3 regions of the Rhodococcus sp. FG69 genome follow, and region 1 is predicted to be linked to each of the others. Evidence: predicted binding sites of a transcription regulator. Region 1 holds the regulator's gene; each other region holds the start of a gene.
The links. Region 1 encodes LexA, which represses DNA repair genes until DNA is damaged. Its sites were predicted from a motif close to CGAACANNTGTTCG; they were not measured.

Region 1 (7,029 bases):
TTGTATTCGCTTGTATTCGGAGGAGGACTTCTCGTCGCGTCCTCAGTTCACCGAGCCCGAGATTCTGCGCACCAATCTCGCCTCGGTCATCCTGCAGATGACGGCACTGGGGCTCGGCAAGATTCAGCAGTTTCCGTTCGTGGAACCGCCCGACCCACGGAGCATCCGCGACGGAATCGGCTTGCTCGAAGAACTGGGTGCGGTGAAGCCGGCGACGAAGGACGGCGAATCGGAGTTGACACCGATCGGTCGGGAGCTGGCGTCACTTCCCGTCGACCCGAGGATGGCTCGAATGCTCGTCGAAGCCAACAACACCGGGGCGCTCGCCGACGCCCTCGTCGTCGTGTCGGCCCTGTCCATCCAGGACGTCAGGGAACGTCCCGTCGAGCATCAGCAGGCAGCCGACGAGAAGCACGCCCGTTTCGCCGTCGAGAACTCGGACTTCCTGGCCTACGTGGAGCTGTGGAAATACCTGCGCGAGCAACGCAACGACCTCTCGTCCAACCAATTCCGCCGAATGTGTCGCAACGAATACCTGCACTACCTCCGCATCCGCGAATGGCAGGACCTGCATGGTCAGCTCCGCCAGATCACCCGCGGATTGGGCTGGACTATTCCGGACTCGCCGACCACGCCGGTCGCGCTGCACCAGGCTCTGCTGTCCGGACTGCTCTCTCACATCGGGCTGCGAGAAGGAGACAAACGTGAATTCCTCGGAGCGCGTGGGACTCATTTCGCGGTGTTCCCTGGATCCGGACTCTTCAAGAAGCCGCCACGTTGGGTGATGGCAGCAGAACTGGTCGAGACCGGCCGCCTCTGGGGACGGATGGCGGCCAGAATCGAACCGGAGTGGGCGGAACACCTCGCACCGCATCTGGTCAAGCGCACATACTCGGAGCCTCACTGGTCCGTCAAACGCCAGTCGGCCATGGCATACGAACGGGTGACCCTCTACGGCATTCCACTCGTCACCGGAAGGCCGGCGAACTATCACACCATCGACGCCGAGGCCTCGCGTGAATTGTTCATCAGACATGCTCTCGTGCAGGGCGAGTGGAAGACTCAACACCCATTCTTCCACCGCAATCGCGAGTTACTCGACGACGTCGGCGAGCTCGAGAACCGGGCGAGACGACGCGACATCGTGGTGGACGACGACGCCCTGTTCGACTTCTACGACGCACGCATCGGCGCGGAGGCCGTGTCGGCGCGCCACTTCGACACTTGGTGGAAGAAGACCAGGCGGACCAAGCCCGATCTGCTCGACTTCACCGCAGCCACTGTCGTCAACCCCGATGCCGCATCGGTACTCGGGGGCGACTACCCCGACGCGTGGCGTCAAGGCGACATCCAGTTCCCACTCACCTATCAGTTCGAACCGGGTGCGGCTGCCGACGGTGTGACCGCGCGGATTCCGATCGCGCTGCTCGCCCAAGTTCAGCCGGTCGGCTTCGATTGGCTCGTCCCAGGCATGCGATCGGAACTCGTGTCGACGCTGATCAAGTTGCTCCCCAAGGCGCAGCGGCGAAATGTCGTCCCTGCACCGGACTTCGCTGCGGCGGCGCTGGCAGCAATGACGCCTCGCTCCGAACCGGTGACGACCGCGCTGGCGCGCGAGCTGTCGCGCCTCGGCTCGTGCCGAATAGACCCGAACGACTTCGACGTCGACGGACTGCCCGCACACCTGAAGATGACCTTCGTTGCAGTCGACACCGATGGACAGCAACTCGGGTCCGCCAAGGATCTCGTGGAGCTGCGAAAAGCGCTGGCGCCCAGGGTCACGCGCGAAGTGGCCAGCGCGGTCGGCGCCGCGGAACGTGCTCCGGCGTTGGCATGGACGTCGTCGAGTCTCGGCACACTGGACGAGACGGTCACCAAGTCCGTCGGAGGACAGACGGTGACGGGGTATCCGGCGTTGGTGAAGGAGAACGGAGGCATCGCAGTCCGCGTCCTGAGCACCCCAGCAAGCCAGCGTGCCGCGATGCGCGACGGCACCCGTGCGCTGCTACTCCACTCGGCGCCGCGAGGAACGAAGGCCTTGATTGCCGGCATTCCGACTCGTGAGCGGCTGGCGCTCGGCCTGAATCCGTACGGCAGCCTCGACGATTTGCTCGAGGACTGCCGCACCACAGCGGCCGACGAGTCGATGGACGCACACGGCGGACCTGTCCGGTCACCGGAGAAGTTCGCAGCACTGTCGAAGGCCGTCAATGCCGATATCACCGAACGCACATCGAAAATACTTGCCCTCGTCCGACCGATCCTGATCGAAGCACTCGGCCTACGTGCCGTACTGGACACGGCGCAGGGCGACGCTGCCGACGATGTGCGCGAGCAACTGGCCGGGCTGGTCTTCGACGGGTTCGTGTTCGAATTCGGCTCGCTGCGACTGGCGGAAATTCCGCGCTATCTGAAAGCCGCGTCTGTGCGGCTGAACGCGTTACCGAGTAGCGCAGGCCGCGACGACGCAGGCATGGATGTTCTGGACCGAGTGTACGAAGCCTACGATCGGTTGCTGAAATCGCTGCCGGAGTCGCGGCTCCACACCAAACCAGTTCTCGACATCTTCTGGATGATCGAGGAGCTGCGGGTAGGGCTGTTCGCCCAGAGCATTCGCACTGCTTACCCGGTCTCGGAGAAACGAGTACTCAAGGCCATCGACAGTGCAGGCCGGAACTGAGCAGGCCAGTACTAGTCGACCGACGACGACTCGCGGTGCGCCCGAAGATCTTGGATTTCCTTCTCGAAGTCTTCGGCGGAACTGAATGATCGGTACACGGACGCGAATCTGAGGTAGGCGACCTCGTCGAGGTCCCGCAACGGCCCGAGGATTGCCAATCCCACCTCGTGGCTAGGGATCTCCGCAGAACCGGACGCACGAACTGCATCTTCGACCTGCTGAGACAGAAGGTTCAACGCGTCGTTGTCCACGTCGCGGCCCTGGCACGCCCGCCGGACACCCTTGACGACCTTGTCTCGTGAGAACGGTTCCGTCACGCCGCTGCGCTTGACGACTGCAAGAACCGCCGTTTCGACGGTGGTGAATCGGCGGCCGCATTCCGGACACGATCGCCGTCGACGGATGGCCTGCCCCTCGTCGGCTTCGCGCGAGTCCACCACGCGAGAGTCCGGATGCCTGCAGAACGGGCAATGCATGTGTGCGCCTCCGTCGTAGCCGTCGCACCCTTCCCGACCACTCCCGAGAGGTGCAGGCTTCGAGGATACTCGGAGCGTCACGTAGACAACTCGATCGCCCGACAAGCGAGGCGCCTGACGCGACGGAGCGACCGCCTGAGTCGCCACGAACGTCGACTACGGCTGGGCCGGAACAGTGAGCTGCTGCCCCTGTTCGATTGTCGTGACAGCAGGTGTGGACGCCGACTCGAGCGAAGCCGCGCGAAGGTTCGCCACCGCGACGAAGCCCAGAATCACCAGCGCGGTGGCCAGGACGCCGACCACCATTGCGGCCCACGAGATCTTTTCTTCGCGGTGCGCCCGGTCCACGCAGACACCGGCGGACCCATGGGAACCGCCCTGCGGGGCAGTGCCCCGTACGTAGCGCCGACGCTCGTGCGTTGCGCGGCGGCTGGTGCGCACAGGCGGGGCTGTTTTGGGGCGCTGGGCTGTCATGGGGCGCTGGGCTGTCATGGGGCGCTGGGCTGTCATGGGTCGCGGGGTTGTCATGGGGCGCTGATCGGTCAAGATAGTCATCGGAACCTCCGTGGTGTCGAACGCGATCGAACCCGTTATTCGATCAGGCGTTCGATGAACGCTTGTTCGAAGTTCTATCACGCGACTCCGACAAAGTCAGCAGAAAACGCGACACGGATCGAACAGATGTTTGATCACGAGGCATTTTCGGGTTAGATTCGTGTCAGAAACCACACGTCACATCCACCCCACGCGTTCGAACGGTCGAATGAACAGCCGTTGCACATCATCGAGACCGTGTCGAACGCGCGTACGACGCAGGAGGACGCACGAATGAAGGACGAGACCTCGTCAGGGTCGGCGAAATCGACAGCCAAGTCGACAACCAAGCCTGCCGGCAAACCGGCCGCTGTCCCGACCGCGAAAGCGTTCGAGGGCGAAGGCACCGATATCAATGCGGGCCTGACCGAACGTCAGCGCAAGGTCCTCGAAGTCATTCGGGCGTCGGTCACCGAGCGTGGATATCCACCTAGCATTCGCGAGATCGGCGACGCGGTCGGTCTCACTTCTACCTCGTCGGTGGCACACCAGCTGCGGACCCTGGAACGCAAAGGATTCCTTCGTCGCGATCCGAATCGGCCGCGTGCGGTAGACGTCCGCGGACTCGACGAGGTTCAGGCCGACCATGCGGCTGCTGTCGCCGAAGGCTCGGCCCCGGAGGGAGATCAGCTACCGACGCCGACTTTCGTGCCGGTGCTGGGAAGAATCGCAGCCGGTGGGCCGATTCTCGCCGAGGAAGCCGTCGAGGATGTGTTTCCACTCCCCCGCGAGCTCGTCGGGCAGGGTTCGTTGTTCCTGCTCAAAGTAGTCGGCGAGTCGATGATCGAGGCAGCCATCTGCGACGGCGATTGGGTGGTCGTCCGACAGCAGAGCGTCGCCGACAACGGCGACATCGTGGCCGCGATGATCGACGGAGAAGCCACGGTGAAGACCTTCAAGCGCACCAAGGGCGACGTGTGGCTGATGCCGCACAACCCACTGTTCGAACCGATTCCAGGAAACGACGCCGCCATCCTCGGCAAAGTCGTCACGGTGATGCGCAAACTCTGACCTGAAACTCCGAACGGCCCGCAACCACAAGGGTTGCGGGCCGTTCCATGAAGTATCGAAGTTACAGATCCAGTCCTCGCCCGATGATTTCCTTCATGATCTCGGTTGTTCCACCGTAGATCGTCTGCACACGAGAATCCATGTACGCCTTGGCAATCGGGTACTCCTTCATGTAACCGTAGCCACCGTGCAACTGCAGGCACCGATCGATGAGCCTGACCTGGTTTTCGGTAGTCCACCATTTCGCCATTGCGGCTTCCTGGACCGTGAGCGTTCCGGCGTTGAGTAGTTCGATGAACTTGTCGACCATGATTCTGGTGGCCGTGGTCTCGGTCGCGAGTTCTGCGAGGACGAACCGAGTGTTCTGGAACTTGCCGATCGACTTTCCGAAAGCCTTGCGGTCTCGGCAGTACTGGATTGTCATGTCCAGTGCGGACTCCATGGCTGCGGCGGCGACCACCGCGATGGACAGCCTTTCCTGCGGCAGGTTCTGCATCAGGTAGATGAACCCCATGCCTTCGTCACCGAGGAGGTTCGCAGCGGGAACTCGCACGTCGGTGAAGCTGAGTTCGGCGGTGTCTTGCGCTTTCATGCCGAGCTTGTCGAGATTACGACCTCGCTCGAAACCGGGCATGTCGCGCTCGACGACGAGGAGGCTGAAGCCCTGGGCGCCCTTCTCGGGGTCGGTGCATGCGACGACGATGATGAGATCGGCATTGATGCCGTTGGTGATGAAGGTCTTGGAGCCGTTGAGGACCCATTCGTCGCCGTCACGCACCGCACGAGTCTTGATGCCCTGCAGGTCGCTACCGGTGCCTGGCTCGGTCATGGCAATTGCCGTGATCAGTTCGCCCGAGCAGAACCCGGGTAGCCATCGCTGCTTCTGCTCGTCGTTCGTCAGGTCGATGAGGTACGGCGCGACGACGTCGTTGTGCAGGGTGAACCCGATTCCGCTGTACCCGCCACGGGTCGTCTCTTCGGTCAAGATGGCGTTGTAGCGGAAGTCTTTGACCCCGCCGCCGCCGTACTCCTCGGGAACCGCGGTTCCGAGGAATCCCTGCTTGCCTGCTTCGACCCAGACGTCGCGGTCGACGATGTTCTGCTCTTCCCACCGCGCGTGATTCGGAGCGACATGCTGGTCGAGGAATTTGCGGTACGACTCACGGAAGAGATCGTGCTCCGGTTCGAACAGTGTGCGGTCCACTAGCTTCACTCCTTCGATGCTGTCCAGTACGAGAACTGGCATTAGGAGAAGCCTACGACCGTCCTGCGGGCCTGGTCGATGACCGAGCCGTGCGTGATCGGTGACCGAACTAACGAGCGGTTCGACGGTTCAGGGCGCGCATCACCGGATACCCGACGAGGATTCCCACCGAACCCCACGCGATTCCGCCGAGTTCGACCGAACCGATCGTCAGAGTCAGGTCACCGATTCCGGCCACCAGCGCAGCAGCGACGACAGTGAGGTTCACCGGATCGGTGAAATCCACCGTGCTGTCGGTCCAGATACGCACACCCAGCAGACCGATCAGGCCGTAGAGAACCAGCGTCGCTCCGCCGATAACCCCGTCGGGCACCGTAAACACCAAGGCACCGAACTTCGGCGAGAAAGCAAGCACGATGGCCGTCGCAGCAGCGACCCAGTACGCGGCCGTCGAGTAGACCCTGGTCGCCGCCATGACCCCGATGTTCTCGGCGTAGGTGGTCGTACCCGATCCGCCTGCGGCGCCGGCGAGCGTCGTGGCCAAACCGTCGGCGATGAGTGCATCCCCGGCAAGGTCGTCGAGCGACTTACCGGTCATCGCCGAGACTGCCTTGACGTGACCGACGTTCTCCGCGACGAGGACGATCACCACCGGCAATGCGATGAGTACGACGGACAGTTCGAACGTCGGGCCGCGGAACTCCGGAATCCCGATCCACGAGGCCGCCCGCATCGCGTCGAGCTTGGCCGGGTCGATCTGTCCGATCACGGCGGCGAAGACCCAGCCGAGGATCACACCGACGAGGATTCCGAGACGCCCGAGCAATCCGGGTCCGGCGACCGTCGCCACCAGAATCGCGAGCAACGTGACGACGGCAACCAATGGCTGGGCCTCGAACGACGACGTTGCGGCGGGAGCCAGATTGAGTCCGATGAGGACCACGACTGCACCCGTGACGACCGGCGGCATGACGGCTTCGATGACCCGTCCGCCGGCGAACTTCACGATGAAGCCCACCGCTGCGAGCACGATTCCGACGGACATCACCGCGCCGAGCTGTGCG
Region 2 (7,029 bases), on a different contig from region 1:
GCTCGAGCCCGGCGCTTTCCAGCGCGTCGGCGATTCCGTCGTATGTCGTGTGCACGAAAGTCGTTCTGTCCGAGAACTCGGACAGTCGCGCTTGTGCCCGTTCCAGTGCGTCGGGATCGCGATCGAGTCCTATGAGCCGCACAGTGGGGTACGTCCGAAGGAAGTGCTCCGAGTGCCCACCGAGACCGAGGGTGGCGTCGATCATTATCGGCGACTCGCCACGATGAGCGGCGGCGGTCAGAGCCGGGCCGAGCAATTGGTCTGCGCGCTCGAGGCGCACCGGAATGTGTTTGGGCTTCGAGCTTCCGGCTGCTCCGGGCTTCCGACGAGCGCTGTCCGGGACGGGCGATGTCGATTCGCCTTCCACAATGATTCCTCCCGGTCGTGCTTCTGCGCGCCCTCCGGCTCAGCGCGCAGTAGGTAAAGATGATGGTGTCGAATGCGTCGAGGTCCCTGTCCGATAGGAACCTGGCGTTGGGGAAGAACGTCAGGGTCCTGATCTGCGAAACCTGGCGTTGGGGAAGAACGTCAGGGTTCTGATCGGGCAGAGGCCTCGCGGCACTCGACTGTTGACCGAAGGCGGTTTACAAAATCCCTTCCAAGGACTCGTCCATTGCGTCCGAGAAGCTCTGCTCACTCTCGGCCGAGTAGCGAGCCCAAGCCTCGTCGTTCCAGATTTCGATGAACTCGATCGAACCGTTGACGACGACATTGCGTTCCAGATCCGCGTACCGCCGATGATCAGGGCTGAGGGTGATGCGTCCCTGTCCATCGAGCTTCTGCTCGTCCGTACCTGCACCCAATTGCCGTATGTACGAGCGGGCAACCGGATTGGAGCGTGACGCTTCGGTCAGCTTCCTGACCTTTTCGGCGAAGGCCTCTCGGGTGTAGATCGCGAGGCTGTGATCTTGCCCTTTGCTCACCATCACCCCGTCCTCCAACGCCTCACGGAACTTCGCCGGCAAGGTGAGCCGACCTTTCTCGTCGAGCTTGGGCGTGTAGGTACCGAGAAACACTCGACACCTCCCACTCTCTCCGCTGTCACCACTTTACCCCACTTTCCCCCACTATCAATCCCAGCAGGAAGAAATTCTTGGGATTTGAACCAAGATCTGCAGGTCAGCTTAGTGGTTCATTGTGGAGAAACTTTTCCCGGGAGTAGGACAGCGACCCGATGCAACACATCGCGCCATCCGGCCGTACCGCAAAACTCCAGCTCATGAACGCATGCGAGGCATGGCGACCGAGAAATGGCGTAGCGGTGGGTGAAAGTGGGGATCAAGGGTTCCGCGCAGCCGTCGGGTGGGGAGAGGTGGGCGAAGAGACCTGAATCAGAGGCGCCCGTGCTCCGAAACAGCTATGCCGACACCAAAAACCACAAGAGCGGTGCCTACCCTTAGGTAGGCACCGCTCTCGTGGCTTGGCTCTCGTGCTACTGAGCGCCCGATATGTACTTCATGCTTCTCGAACGTTGCTTATGGACAGTTGGAACCAGCCGGGCTGGGCCGACTACTCCTGTTCGAATCGCCGTCGGAAACGATCCTCCATCCGCGACGTGAAACCGCCACCCTTGCGCCCGGTTTTCGGCTTGGGCTTCTGCCCTGAGTTCCTCGAGTCGGCTGCGCCGCTCGACGAAGCGTCTTCCTGTGGCGCCGATCCGCCCTTCCCAGGCCCACCGAGTAGAAACAGAACCCCGGCCCCGAACATGAAGGCGAAGCCGACAAGACTGACGACCGGGAATCCACCGGGCTTGAACGGCAACGCCAGCCCGGCAACAAGTAGAACAAGCCCCAAGACGAACAAAGCCGCCGCTTGAAAGCGACGCTTGCTCGAAGCCGTACGCATACGGCCGCTTCTCACGTGAGACGCGAATTTGGGATCCTCGGCGTAGAGAGCGCTCTCGATCTGGTCGAGCATGCGCTGCTCGTGCTCGGAGAGTGGCACGGTACCTCCCCCTGCACAGATATTGAAAGTCATTTCGGGTGCGAAACGACGGGAAGCTGACCTTGGCGGCTACCTGTTGTCAATAATACGAGCAGAATCGACTGCTTACCACCTACTCGGTCGATGTGTTCCTGAGAATGTCCAAAGTTTCCCTGTACAGCGATCAAGTCCTGCCCAAGAACCGGATGCTTCCGACGAACCTTCGGACGCAGATTCGGCATCAGCACGTACAGAACACACCGTATCGGGACGTTTCAGGCGGACATCGATCGTGGATAGGAGGCAACGCGGTCGAGCCGAGACTCGGCACCGATGAAGTCCTCGACCACGTGAAGGAATCGCCCGACCTCGCGGTAGAACTCGTCCGTCGCGCTCGCATCGATCGACCGCGACACACCCGCTTGCAGCGCAGCCCTCGTGGCGGAGAACCCGGAGAAGTACTCGGCCCAGGATTCGAGTGCAGGAGCCGCCTTGGCCAGAAGGACCCACGCGCTACGCGATCGAGCGCGCGAGGTGGAGATCGGCGCCGCTTCCAGAATCGCGGCGGCGCCCCGCAAGGCAGCCATGTAGCAGTCGAGGAACTGATCGGACACCGTGTCCGCGCCGACAGAACCGGACAGCAACGCATCCGCTCGACCGAGTAGAACTCGCGCACGCGGCGACACCGGCGGACGCATTTCGGCAAGAACTTTCGTGGCCATACTCGAACACCTCCCGTTGGAGTCGTCGTTCGGTACTGCAGATCCGACACGTCCGGACGTCGACGACGATCTATGGTCGGTGGTCCAGCGAGCCCCGCTTCCCTCGGAGTCATCGCCGGATCACCGACATCGAACATCCGTTCGACATATTCAATATAGCTGTGCACACCGACAAGTAGTCAAGGAAAGGTTGAGAACAGTCGCTACCGATGCGGAAACGACCCCGTACCTGGTCGACCTGTCCGCCCAGGAGATCCGCCGACGACTCCCCGAGGCGCTGGCGATCTACGTCGACGCGATGGGATACCCACAGGGCACCGAATACCACCGCGCGCCGATGTGGTCCGAGCATGTGCTGCGACCCGGATGGCGAGGCGTCGGCGCCATCCTCCCCACTGAGGAGTCCCCGCTGGTGGCCGTCGCATACGGGTATCGAGGAGCGCGCCATCAGTGGTGGCATCAGCAGGTCCGAGACGGTTTGCTGAGGTCAGGTGTGAGTGCCGAGCACGCCGACTTCATCCTTGCCGACTACTTCGAACTGACCGAGTTACACGTGTCCCCACGTGCGCAGGGACACGGACTCGGCGACGCGTTGACCCGCCGTCTGCTCTCCGGTCGGCCCGAACGTAGCGTGCTGCTCTCCACACCTGAAGTCGAGGGCGAGAACAATCGGGCCTGGCGTCTGTATCGCAGACTCGGTTTCGAGGACGTTCTACGGAATTTCACGTTCGCCGGAGATCGGCGGCCTTTCGCCGTCCTCGCTCGCTCTCTACCGTTCGAATGAGCCTCCACCTCGGTGTTCGACACTGACCTATAGCCTGGAGCGGTGATCGACGTTGTGGTTGTTGGCTCCGGCCACAACGCCCTGACCTCTGCCTGCTATCTCGCCGCCGCCGGTTTGTCCGTCGAGGTCCTGGAGAAGGATTCGATCGCGGGCGGCGGAGTGTCCTCCGTCGAACGTTTCCCCGGCCATCGCGTCGACAGGGGTTCGTCGGCGCACATCATGGTTCGTCATACCGGGGTCATCGAAGAACTGGCATTGTCCGACCACGGGCTGCGGTACATCGAATGCGACCCGTGGGCATGTGCACCGGGTGCACCGGGAACGGATGAGCCTGCCATCGTCTTTCACCGAGACCTTGACGCCACGTGCGAGTCCGTGGCGCGGGCGTGCGGCGGCGCCGATGCTCGCGCCTACCGTCGATTCGTCGACAAATGGGGACCTCGGAGCGCGCGGACGATGCGAGCATTCTCAGCGCCACCGTCAGGCGGCAATCTGCTTCGCTCGTTCTGGGGACTCGACGCCCCAGCCGGCGGCAGCGCTCTGTCTCGCGAATTCCTGACCACCGGCGACGCCCTGCTCGACGAGCTGTTCTCGTCCGAACGACTCAAGGCGGCGCTGGCGTGGTTCGGCGCTCAATCAGGTCCGCCGATGTCCGAGCCGGGAACGGCGCCGATGGTCGGTTTCGCTGCGCTGATGCACACTGTTCCGCCGGCTCGGGCGGTCGGTGGCAGCGGCGCGCTGGTCGAGGCACTGATATCGAAACTGCAGACGGACGGCGGCCAGGTCACGCTCGGTGACGCCGTCGAATCGTTGACGCCCTCTCTCGACCACTGGACTACGCGAACCCGATCGGGACGGATGGTTCGCAGCAAGATGGTCGTCGCGGGATGCCACATCCTGACCACGTTGGACCTCTTGGCGGCCGGTGGTCACGATCCTCGGCAGATCGAATCTTGGCGTCGAGGAATCCGCGTCGGTCCGGGACTCGGGATGGCCGTCCGCCTCGCGACGTCAGCACTCCCCCGGTACCCGGGTGCCGAGTCCGCGACCTCGGGCCTGCAACTGCTCGTCCGTGACCGCGCCCAGTTGCGTCTCGCTCACGGCAGCGCTCTCGCCGGCGAGTTGCCCCCACAGCCAGCGGTTCTCGGAATGTCTTTCACCGCAATCGAACCCAGTGTGGCACCGGAGGGCGAGCATCAAATTTCGCTATGGTCGCAATGGCACCCGCATACTTTGTCGGGGGGAAGGCAGTGGCGCAACTCCGAGAACGACGTGCATCCGGGCGACCTCGCCGAAACCGAGGCCGACCGAATCGTCGATCAGCTGGAGTCGTACGCTCCCGGCTTTCGCGAATCGGTACTGCACCGGCATGTTCAGTCGCCCACGGATATCGAACGCGAACTGGGGATGATCGGAGGAAATATCATGCACGTGGAGATGTCGTTGGACCAGATGATGATGTGGCGCCCGATTCCACAGCTTGCCCAGCACCGGGTCCCGGGCGCTCGCGGGCTCTATCTCACCGGCGCATCGACTCACCCGGGCGGCGGCGTCTCGGCCGCGAGTGGACGAAGCGCAGCAAGAATCGCTATCGCGGACAGCCGTGCCGGCCGTGTCCGTCGCTGGCTCGGCGAACGCGTCCGATGAACAAGGTTGTCGTTGCCCTTGCCGGATGTGCGATCGGTGCGCAGATCGTCTACCCACTCGTGTCAGGGTCGGCCCGTGACTTGGTCACTGTCGCCGTCGTCGGTTTCCTGGCTGCGGCCGCAATCACGCACGCCGTGGTTGCGCGCGGCCCGAAGTGGGCTGCCATCATGTTCGTCGTCACTGCCGGCATCGGTCTGGCAGCGGAGATGGTCGGCACGGCAACCGGGTTTCCGTTCGGGAGCTACTACTACGCCACCGACCGCCTCGGGCCAGGAATCGTCGGCGTACCTGCGGTGGTTCCGCTGGCATGGACTGCCGGTTTCTACCCGGTCTGGTGTGCGGTGACCTACGTGTTGAAGAGAACTGGCGCATCCCCGACGAAGACTGCGATCCACCGGGTGATCTTCACGGCCATCGGCATGGTGGGTTGGGACCTGTACCTCGACACCCAGATGGTGACCGACGGGCAGTGGACGTGGACGTCACCGATCACCGGACTGCCAGGCCTACCGTCGATTCCGATCAGTAACTACTTCGGATGGTTCCTGGTTGCGCTGCTGATGGCCGCGATCCTGGAGGCCGTCACGGAACGCGACACTGCAGCTCCGCTCCGTCCGACGCGCCGGATGCAGCCCACGGAGTCCGACACCGTACCCATCGTTCTCTTCGTGTGGACCTGGCTTGGATCCGCGCTCGCGCACGCCGTTCTGCTTACCGGACCCGAGCTGCGGTTCTCTGCCGTATACGGGTTCGTCGTCATGGGAGTCGTCGGCGTCCCGCTGCTGTGGGCGTGGATCCTCGAACGGAGATCGAGCCCGGCCACGCCTGTGCTCTGAGCACCTCCGTGACGTCGAAGCCGTCGCTCGTCTGGCACGATGTCGCTGTGCAGTCGACATCCTGTGAAGGTAGATCCCGTAACCGTCGCCGACTACTGTCCGCGTTCGCGCTGGCACTGTTCATTGCGCCGCTACTGACCGGTTGCCTCCGGGCGCAGGTGTCGATGGGCGTCTCGGCCGACGATCGGGTCTCGGGTCAGATTGTCGCGGCGACAATACCGACTTCGGATTCCGACACCGGACCTCAGTTGACTGCGCCGTCGTCGCTGGCGAACAAGATTCGTGTCAGCGAGTACCGGCAGGATGGGTACGTCGGCAGCGAGGCGCGATTCAGCGACCTGTCCTTCGGTGACGTGCAAACCCTCGGCTCGATGTCCGAGCAGGCGATCGGAAGCTACCAGTTGGTGCTGCAACGGTCCGGCGACACGGTGACTCTCGACGGCAAGGCGGACCTGCAGTCCGTTCCGGTCCAAGGCACCGACGTGCAGTTCACCATCGCCTTTCCCGCTCGGATAGGGACGACGAACGGCACTCGCGACGGCGACAACATCATCACCTGGAAGCTCCCCGCGGGTGAAGTGACATCGATGCGTGCCGAGGTCAACTACCCGGATCCGAACACCCGCAGCTTCGCGGGGTGGGCCGGAATCGTGGGCGGCGTCACCATCGGCGTTGCCGCGATCGTCGGCGCTATGGCCTGGGTGACGCGCAATCCTCCCGTCCGACGCCGGGATTCGGCGACCTCGGAGACAGTTCCGAGTCGCGACACTTCTGCGTGATCGATGTCGCGGTGCTCACGCGCCGGGCAGTCGTGGCCGGTGCCGTCCTGTCCGGCTTGTCCGCGGCGACGACCATCGTCAATGCACGCACGCTACGCGCACTTCAACGTCCCGACAGAGACGCCGATGCCTCCATCGTCGTGTGCATACCGGCCAGGAACGAAGCCCCGAGACTACCGAACCTGCTCCGCGACCTGCGCGACCAAACCCAGTGCCGCCGACTGCGCGTCATCGTTCTCGACGACGGGTCGACCGACGGCACGTTCGATGCCGCCGCCTCCGTGATCGGATCGGACCCACGATTCCGTCTCGTTCGTTCCGAATCCGACCCCCCTGCC
Region 3 (7,029 bases), on a different contig from region 1:
TTGACCAGCATTCCCCACCTGCCCATGGTGAAGTAGCCTCCCGGCTTCAGATCCTTCGGTGGCCATTCGCCTTTGAGCCGCTTGGCGAGCAGTGGTCCGGTCACCATCAGGTAAGCGAGGTAGATCATGATGATTGCGATCGAGGTGAGCACCGTGAAGATCTGAGGTTGCCCGACGTTGACGACGAGGATCGCGATCGCGAGCACGCCGATCGTGATCGCCGGCACCACCGGAGTCTGAGTCTTGGGGTTGACCCTCGCCAGACTCTCCCCGAACGGGAGTGCATTGTCGCGTGCCATGGCGAAGGTCAATCGGATGGCAGCGGTATGAACTGCCAGCGAGCAGACGATCACCGCGATGACGATGCAGATCAGGAATATCGTGCCGAGAGGGCCCCACATCACTGCTTCGACGATGGACTGCAGACTGCCCTCGGGTGTACCGAGGGACGGATCGTCGAGGTCGGGCGCAGCCATGACCGCGAACACCAGAATGGCACCGCCGATCACGAAGGACGCGAGGATGGCCCGCAGGATCGCTTTGGGCGCGGTCCGTCGCGGTTCCACGGTCTCCTCGCCGAGTGACGACGCTGTATCGAATCCGTACATGACGTAGCCGGACGCGAGTGAGGCCACCAGAAAAGCCGACAGAAAGCCGCCACTTTCGCCTGCGCCGTAACCGTTGGTGGAGAAGAAGACTTCGGGACCTCGGGTGATGTTCGCGGCCAGAATGACGGCAATCAGCACTGCGGCGATGAGTTCGATGAACACGCCTGCGCTGTTGATCATTGCCATCAGTTTGACGCCGAGGGCGTTGATTGTCGTGGTGATGGCGATCATGATCGCGCCCAACAGGACAGCGTTGGTCGCGAAATCGTTGTCACCGCTGCCGTCCCCGATGATCTGAAAACCGCTCCAGATTCGAGGAAGGTTCAGTTGTAGCGCGAGCACAACCGCCGACAGCGTGACGATCGAGGCGGTCAACATCAGCCACCCGGCCGACCACCCCACGATCCGTCGACCGAGCAGCTTCGCCCAGTTGTACACCGATCCGGCGACCGGATATTTCGCCGCCAGCTCCATGAAACACAAGGCGACGCAGAGTTGACCGAGGAACACCATCGGCCACGACCAGAGATAGGCCGGCCCTGCGGTACCGAAACCGAAGTAGAACAGCTGGAATGTTCCGGTGAGAATCGAGATGTAGCTGACGCCGGCGGCGAAGCTCGCGAACTTGCCCAAGCTTCGGTCGAGCGATTCCTTGTAGCCGAAATCGTCCATACCGCTGTCGGAATTCAGTGTCATGGCCCGTACTGCCTTTCGTCTGGCAGAAATCGAGGAACTTATCGAGTGTGGAACCATCCCGCCGCCGTTGGCGAAGTGTTGTGCCAAATGTGCTTTGCTTCTTGATATTCGGACAATCCGGACGGACCCAACTCCCGGCCGTTCCCCGAACGTTTGAATCCGCCCCATTCCGCAGCGGCTGTGTAGATGCCGAAATCGTTGAGCCACACCGTTCCGTGACGCAGTCCGCGCACCATACGCTCGCCTCGCGCACTGTCCGACGTTCGGACACCCGCCGCGAGACCGTAGTTCGTGTCGTTTCCGAGTCGCAGGGCTTCCTCCTCGGTTGTGAAACGCTCAACAGTGAGTATGGGGCCGAACGTCTCCTCTTGCACGATTTTCATGGAGCGGTCGCATTTGTCGAAGATCGTCGGGAGGAAGAAGCTTCCATCGGCAAGGCGCGGATCCTCCGGCCTGGTGCCACCGATCACCAATTCGGCGCCCTCTTCGATGCCGAGGGCGACGAATCCTTCGATCTTGGTGCGCTGCGCGTGAGACACGAGCGGTCCGGTTTCGCTCTTCTCGTCCAGCCCGGATCCCATTCGTATTCCACGCGCACGCTCGGCGATTGCGTCCACGAACCGGTCGGCGATCGATTCTTCGACGATGAGGCGTGTTCCTGCCGAACACACCTGACCGGAGTGCAGGAACACACCAGTGAGCACGTGGTCGACCGAATTCTCGAAGTCCGTGGGATCTGCGACGGCATCGGCGAACACGATGTGCGGATTCTTCCCGCCCAGCTCGACGGCCACTTTCGTGACGTTGGCTGCGGCAGCACCAAGGATCGTCCGTCCGGTCGCCAGTCCGCCGGTGAAGGAGATGAAGTCGACCTCGGGGTTCGCAGTCAGTGCTTCGCCGAGCACGGCGCCGCTCCCCTGAAGGAGGCTCAGGACCCCCGGGGGCACGCCTGCCTCCTCAGCAAGCTTGGCGAATGCGATGGTGCTCAGCGGCGTGACCTCGCTGGGCTTGAGAACCATCGTGCACCCAGCCGCGAGGGCAGGCGCGATCTTCCACGAGATCTGCAGCAGTGGATAGTTCCACGGGGCGATCATCACGCATACACCGATGGGTTCGTGCACGACGCGACTGATGATTTCGGGACGCCCCACATCGACCAATCGATCTGCGTGCACTGCCGCGAGCTCGGCGTAGTAACGGAACACCGAGGTGACGTCGTCGATGTCGATTCGACTCTCGGCCAACGTTTTTCCAGTGTCGAGTGTCTCGATTCGCGCAAGTTGCTCTTTGTCGCGCTGCAGAAGATCCGCGATCTTGGACAGCAGTGCGGTCCGGTCAGATACGGGCGTCGACGCCCATGTACCCTCGTCGAACGTTCTGCGCGCGGTCGCGACAGCTCGTCGGGCGTCGTCCGGGGTCGCTTCGTCCACGACGAGCACTACACCCCCGGTAGCCGGATCGATGACCTCACGGGTGCCCCCATCGGAAGCTTCAACCCATTCTCCATCGATCAGCAGCGAGGGCCGCAGGTTTCCTGGTTCGATTGCTGTGTTGCCGGACGTGGACACGTGGCACTCCTTCTCGCTGCTGACCGGAAGATTCGTGATCAACCGTATGCCCGCGATGAGTTTTCCGAATGTCACGGGTCGAATTCGGCATGAGAAAAGTGACAGCAGGGCTCTTTCATTCCGTCGACGGAGTAGTCGAAGCTCCGGACGAGTGGCAGTTCGATAGTTTCGACCCCGAGATGAGCGAGGAACTCGGCGCGATGATGGCCCGCGTGGACGCGGTCGTTCTCGGTCGCGTCGGCTACCAGGACTGGTCGAAGTATTGGCCGACGGCAAACGACGACGGGTTCGGCGCATTCATCAACGGGGTCTCCAAACATGTGGCCTCCACGACACTGAGGAGCACTTTGGAGTGGGAGAACACGTCGCTTATCCCTGGCGACGCCCATCAGTTCATCGCCGCGATGAAGGACACCGAGGGCGGCGAGATCGCGGTGTGTGCTGGAATCTCGATCGTTCGAAGCCTATTCTTCGCCGGGCTCCTCGACTCCCTGACGTTGATGACCCACCCGGTGATCGTGGGATCCGGCCGCCGATTGTTCGAGCCGCAGGATCCATTGACAAGGCTGGAGCTGCAGGCATCGCGGGTCACCAGCGCGGGGAACGCGATAGTGACCTACGGAATCAAGTGAGGTCAGGAGCACGCAGCGAGAAGTCGGGCAACATCGACGTCGTCCAGTCCTACGGGCGGATTGTTCATCATGATTTCGCGAAGGCGCCCCACGAACGCCGGACGACTGACGCCGAAGTCGGTGAGCACGTCCTCGCCCGGTCCGCTGCCGCGCGGAAACTGGACTGCCGGGTGATCACGCATGGTTTCCTCCGAGTGCCATCGATCGTCGGACTCCGGGGCAGTCCCGAGTCGGGGTCGGGGACCGCACCGGAGTTGAAAGCTTAATCAACTGTACCGCCCGATTCGTTACACATCGGTTGCGAGTGGAACGCGCGGTACCGTTCGAGACGCGTCTGGCCGGGGCAGTCGACCCCTGCAGTACTTGCCATCGCTCGCTAGGCCTGAAGCGAGCTCTCCTTCTCTCCGCAATCTCTCGAACGGAGTTCGTTTCCCCAATAGAGGTGCGGCTGTTGACAATTGGTGACTTCTCGCGCCGAGTCGGCCACGACTTGAAGTCGAACGTTTGTTCTAACCGGAGAGTATCGGAGAGGAGGATTGCACATGAGCACCGTGGACGACGAGTCCGGCCAGGACCGCATCGACAAGGGCCACTCCGATGACGCCAGGTCGGCCGATGACGCCAGCTCTCACGACGTGCCCGGGCTGCTCGATGCTGCCGTCGCCGCGACGCGAGCCGCGAACTCCGCAGTCGCCGTGTCCATCACCTTGGACGCAGACCGTATCGCCCATACCTCCGCATCGAACGAACTCGCATGCGCGATGAACTCGACAGCTGGCGCCGTCGAAGAGCCACTCGAAGTGTGGTGGGGCAGCCGTGAGTGCTATCGCCAACTTTTCACCGACGGGCTGATCGACCTGAAGGTTCTACGGACCATCCGTGACCACACGCTGGGCGCACCACCGGAGATCATCCTCGGCCTCCAGAGTCGGGCTGCGTATCTTCACGGCTACGGACACCTCGACCCCACCACCCTGCGCACCCGTGCCCAGGACGCCACCTGGCAGGTCATCTTCACGGTCGGTCGGAAATATCTCGACGCCCTCACCACGAGCGCCCGATGCAGCGTCCCCGACCCTCCGACGGGCACAGAGAGCGCACACTCACCGCACTGCACGTGTTCGTGCACCTGCGGCGCCCCACCGCGCCCAGCCGCGACGGCCGACCTCCTGAACCGTGCAGCGGCCGAGCACGACGCCGTAGCCTCGATGCTGCCCTCCCGTATGACGACCCCGACTCCCGAACAGCGCGCCGACGACCGCCGCCGACGCGCACACTCGGACTCTCCAGACCTCACAGTCGGGCGCACTCGCCCTCTTGCTGCGGGGCATGTCCCTGCGCCGCCGTCACCTGATCCTGATGCCCCGTCGCCGATGACCGCAGGCATTCTCGCCGACCACGACAAGAAGCTGATGGAGACCGACCCTGCACGCACCAACGCCGAATACTCGGACGGTCACGGAGGACACACGACGCCACCCCCGGGCGCCCTGCGATACACGCCCAGCGCGGCTCTTGCTCAGTGGGTCCGAGCGCAGTACCCCACCTGCCGATTCCCTGGCTACGCTGTTCGGTCGAGTCGCTGCGACCTCGACCACATCATCGGGTTCGACCACCAGAACCCCGAACAAGGAGGCTGGACCATCAGCAGCAATCTGGCCCCCTTCTGCCGGACTCACCACAACTTGAAGACCAGCAAGCTGTGGCCGACCGAGAAGCTCCCCGACGACGTCCTGCACATCACCGACCCACACGGAAACCACTACTTCAGCCCACCCGAACTGTGAGGGTTCCGTTGGCCGAAACGACTGCCGCGCCGAAAATTCGGACGTAGCATCGCATGCGTGACCGCCTCGCTGCGCATCCTCGTCTACAGCAGCAACACCAACACGCGTACCGCGGTGACAACTGCGATCGGCACGCACCCCGACTCCGCATTGCCTGCATTCGAGTACCTCGAAGTCGCAAGCGAGCCCATGGTGGTGCACTATCTCGACGCTGGCGGAATCGACCTCGCGATCCTCGACGGCGAGGCCACACCGGCAGGCGGGATGGGTGTCGCGAAGCAATTGAAGGACGAAATCGAGCATTGCCCTCCTCTTGTCGTACTCACCGGCAGGCCGGACGACCGATGGCTCGCCGATTGGTCCGGGGCGGAGGCCGCCGTGTCCCATCCCATCGATCCGTTCGTCCTCACCCGTGCGGTCACGGACTTGCTGTCGAACCGATCGAATTCCATCGGTCACAAGTGATTCCACCGTTGGACCGGCACGACGGCCAACGCTCGGTGCAAGATCAACTTTATTGCCGACACGCCAAGCTCGCTGGTCGAAAACCGAGACAAGTCGGGGCATCACACCGGTAGGCTGTGTTTCAGCTCACATTTTTCTCTCGGCTAAGGACCTCTTGGCCGACGGAGCTCCCCAGATGCTCACGAGGCAGGTACGGAGAGGCTGAACAGGTTGAACGAGTACATCCCCGTTTTCGTCCTCGGCGCTGTCGCAGTCGCCTTCGCCCTCGTGTCCGTCGTCATCGCCGCAGTCATCGGCCCCAAGCGCTACAACCGCGCCAAGCTGGATGCCTACGAATGCGGCATCGAACCCACGGCTCAACCCATGGGGGCCGGGCGATACCCGGTGAAGTTCTACCTGACAGCGATGCTGTTCATCATCTTCGACATCGAAATCGTATTTCTCTATCCCTGGGCGGTGCACTTCGATGCGCTGGGGATCTTCGGACTGCTCGCCATGATGATGTTCATCGTCAGTGCCGCAGTTGCCTACGCCTACGAGTGGCGACGCGGCGGACTGAGCTGGGACTAGATCCCGTAGCTACCTGCGTCGCACACAACGAGTCGCATACAACGAGAAGGGTCTGACATGGGTCTCGAGGAGAAGCTGCCGAGCGGCTTCCTGCTGAGCACGGTGGAGGGTCTTGCCGGCTATGTCCGTAAGGGCTCGCTGTGGCCTGCAACGTTCGGACTGGCGTGCTGCGCCATCGAGATGATGGCTACCAGCTCCGGCCGGTTCGACATCGCAAGGTTCGGAATGGAGGCGTTCCGGGCGTCACCCAGGCAGGCCGATCTGATGATCGTCGCAGGCCGAGTCAGCCAGAAGATGGCACCGGTTCTCCGTCAGATATACGACCAGATGGCAGAGCCGAAATGGGTTCTGGCGATGGGGGTATGCGCCTCCTCGGGCGGGATGTTCAACAACTACGCGATCGTTCAAGGTGTAGACCACGTAGTGCCCGTCGATATCTACCTGCCAGGTTGTCCGCCGCGCCCCGAGATGCTGCTCGACGCGATTCTGAAGCTGCACGAGAAGATTCAAGAGATGCCGCTCGGCGCCGATCGGGAGAAGGTCGCTCGCGCCGCCGAAGAGGCTGCGTTGCAATCGAGGCCGACGATCGAGCTGAAGGGCTTGCTGCGGTGACCGCCGATCGACGCGGGATGTTCGGCGTCTACGGTTCCGGCGACACATCGGGTTACGGTCGATTGGTCGTTCCGGTTCTTGCCCAGGTCAG

Region 2: the regulator LexA is predicted to act here: its motif matches at 2,776-2,789, upstream of ACODSO_RS20295 (SAV_6107 family HEPN domain-containing protein).
Region 3: the regulator LexA is predicted to act here: its motif matches at 4,002-4,015, upstream of ACODSO_RS06965 (HNH endonuclease signature motif containing protein).

Annotation. Positions count from the first base shown of each region.
Region 1 covers NZ_JBMDIX010000027.1:74,304-81,332, forward strand. Annotated here, with positions in the region: gene hrpA (ATP-dependent RNA helicase HrpA) at 1-2,680, shown strand, start outside; gene nrdR (transcriptional regulator NrdR) at 2,692-3,156, opposite strand; gene ACODSO_RS20015 (hypothetical protein) at 3,313-3,711, opposite strand; gene lexA (transcriptional repressor LexA) at 3,985-4,761, shown strand; gene ACODSO_RS20025 (acyl-CoA dehydrogenase family protein) at 4,823-5,965, opposite strand; gene ACODSO_RS20030 (uracil-xanthine permease family protein) at 6,075-7,029, opposite strand, start outside.
Region 2 covers NZ_JBMDIX010000028.1:50,240-57,268, reverse strand. Annotated here, with positions in the region: gene rsmH (16S rRNA (cytosine(1402)-N(4))-methyltransferase RsmH) at 1-286, opposite strand, end outside; gene mraZ (division/cell wall cluster transcriptional repressor MraZ) at 585-1,016, opposite strand; gene ACODSO_RS20300 (DUF3040 domain-containing protein) at 1,510-1,944, opposite strand; gene ACODSO_RS20295 (SAV_6107 family HEPN domain-containing protein) at 2,199-2,645, opposite strand; gene ACODSO_RS20290 (GNAT family N-acetyltransferase) at 2,836-3,429, shown strand; gene ACODSO_RS20285 (phytoene desaturase family protein) at 3,472-5,076, shown strand; gene ACODSO_RS20280 (carotenoid biosynthesis protein) at 5,073-5,912, shown strand; gene ACODSO_RS20275 (LppM family (lipo)protein) at 5,960-6,691, shown strand; gene ACODSO_RS20270 (glycosyltransferase family 2 protein) at 6,688-7,029, shown strand, end outside.
Region 3 covers NZ_JBMDIX010000006.1:55,647-62,675, forward strand. Annotated here, with positions in the region: gene ACODSO_RS06945 (APC family permease) at 1-1,304, opposite strand, end outside; gene ACODSO_RS06950 (aldehyde dehydrogenase family protein) at 1,343-2,872, opposite strand; gene ACODSO_RS06955 (dihydrofolate reductase family protein) at 2,962-3,504, shown strand; gene ACODSO_RS06960 (hypothetical protein) at 3,507-3,686, opposite strand; gene ACODSO_RS06965 (HNH endonuclease signature motif containing protein) at 4,047-5,291, shown strand; gene ACODSO_RS06970 (hypothetical protein) at 5,349-5,756, shown strand; gene ACODSO_RS06975 (NADH-quinone oxidoreductase subunit A) at 5,967-6,326, shown strand; gene ACODSO_RS06980 (NuoB/complex I 20 kDa subunit family protein) at 6,384-6,938, shown strand; gene ACODSO_RS06985 (NADH-quinone oxidoreductase subunit C) at 6,956-7,029, shown strand, end outside.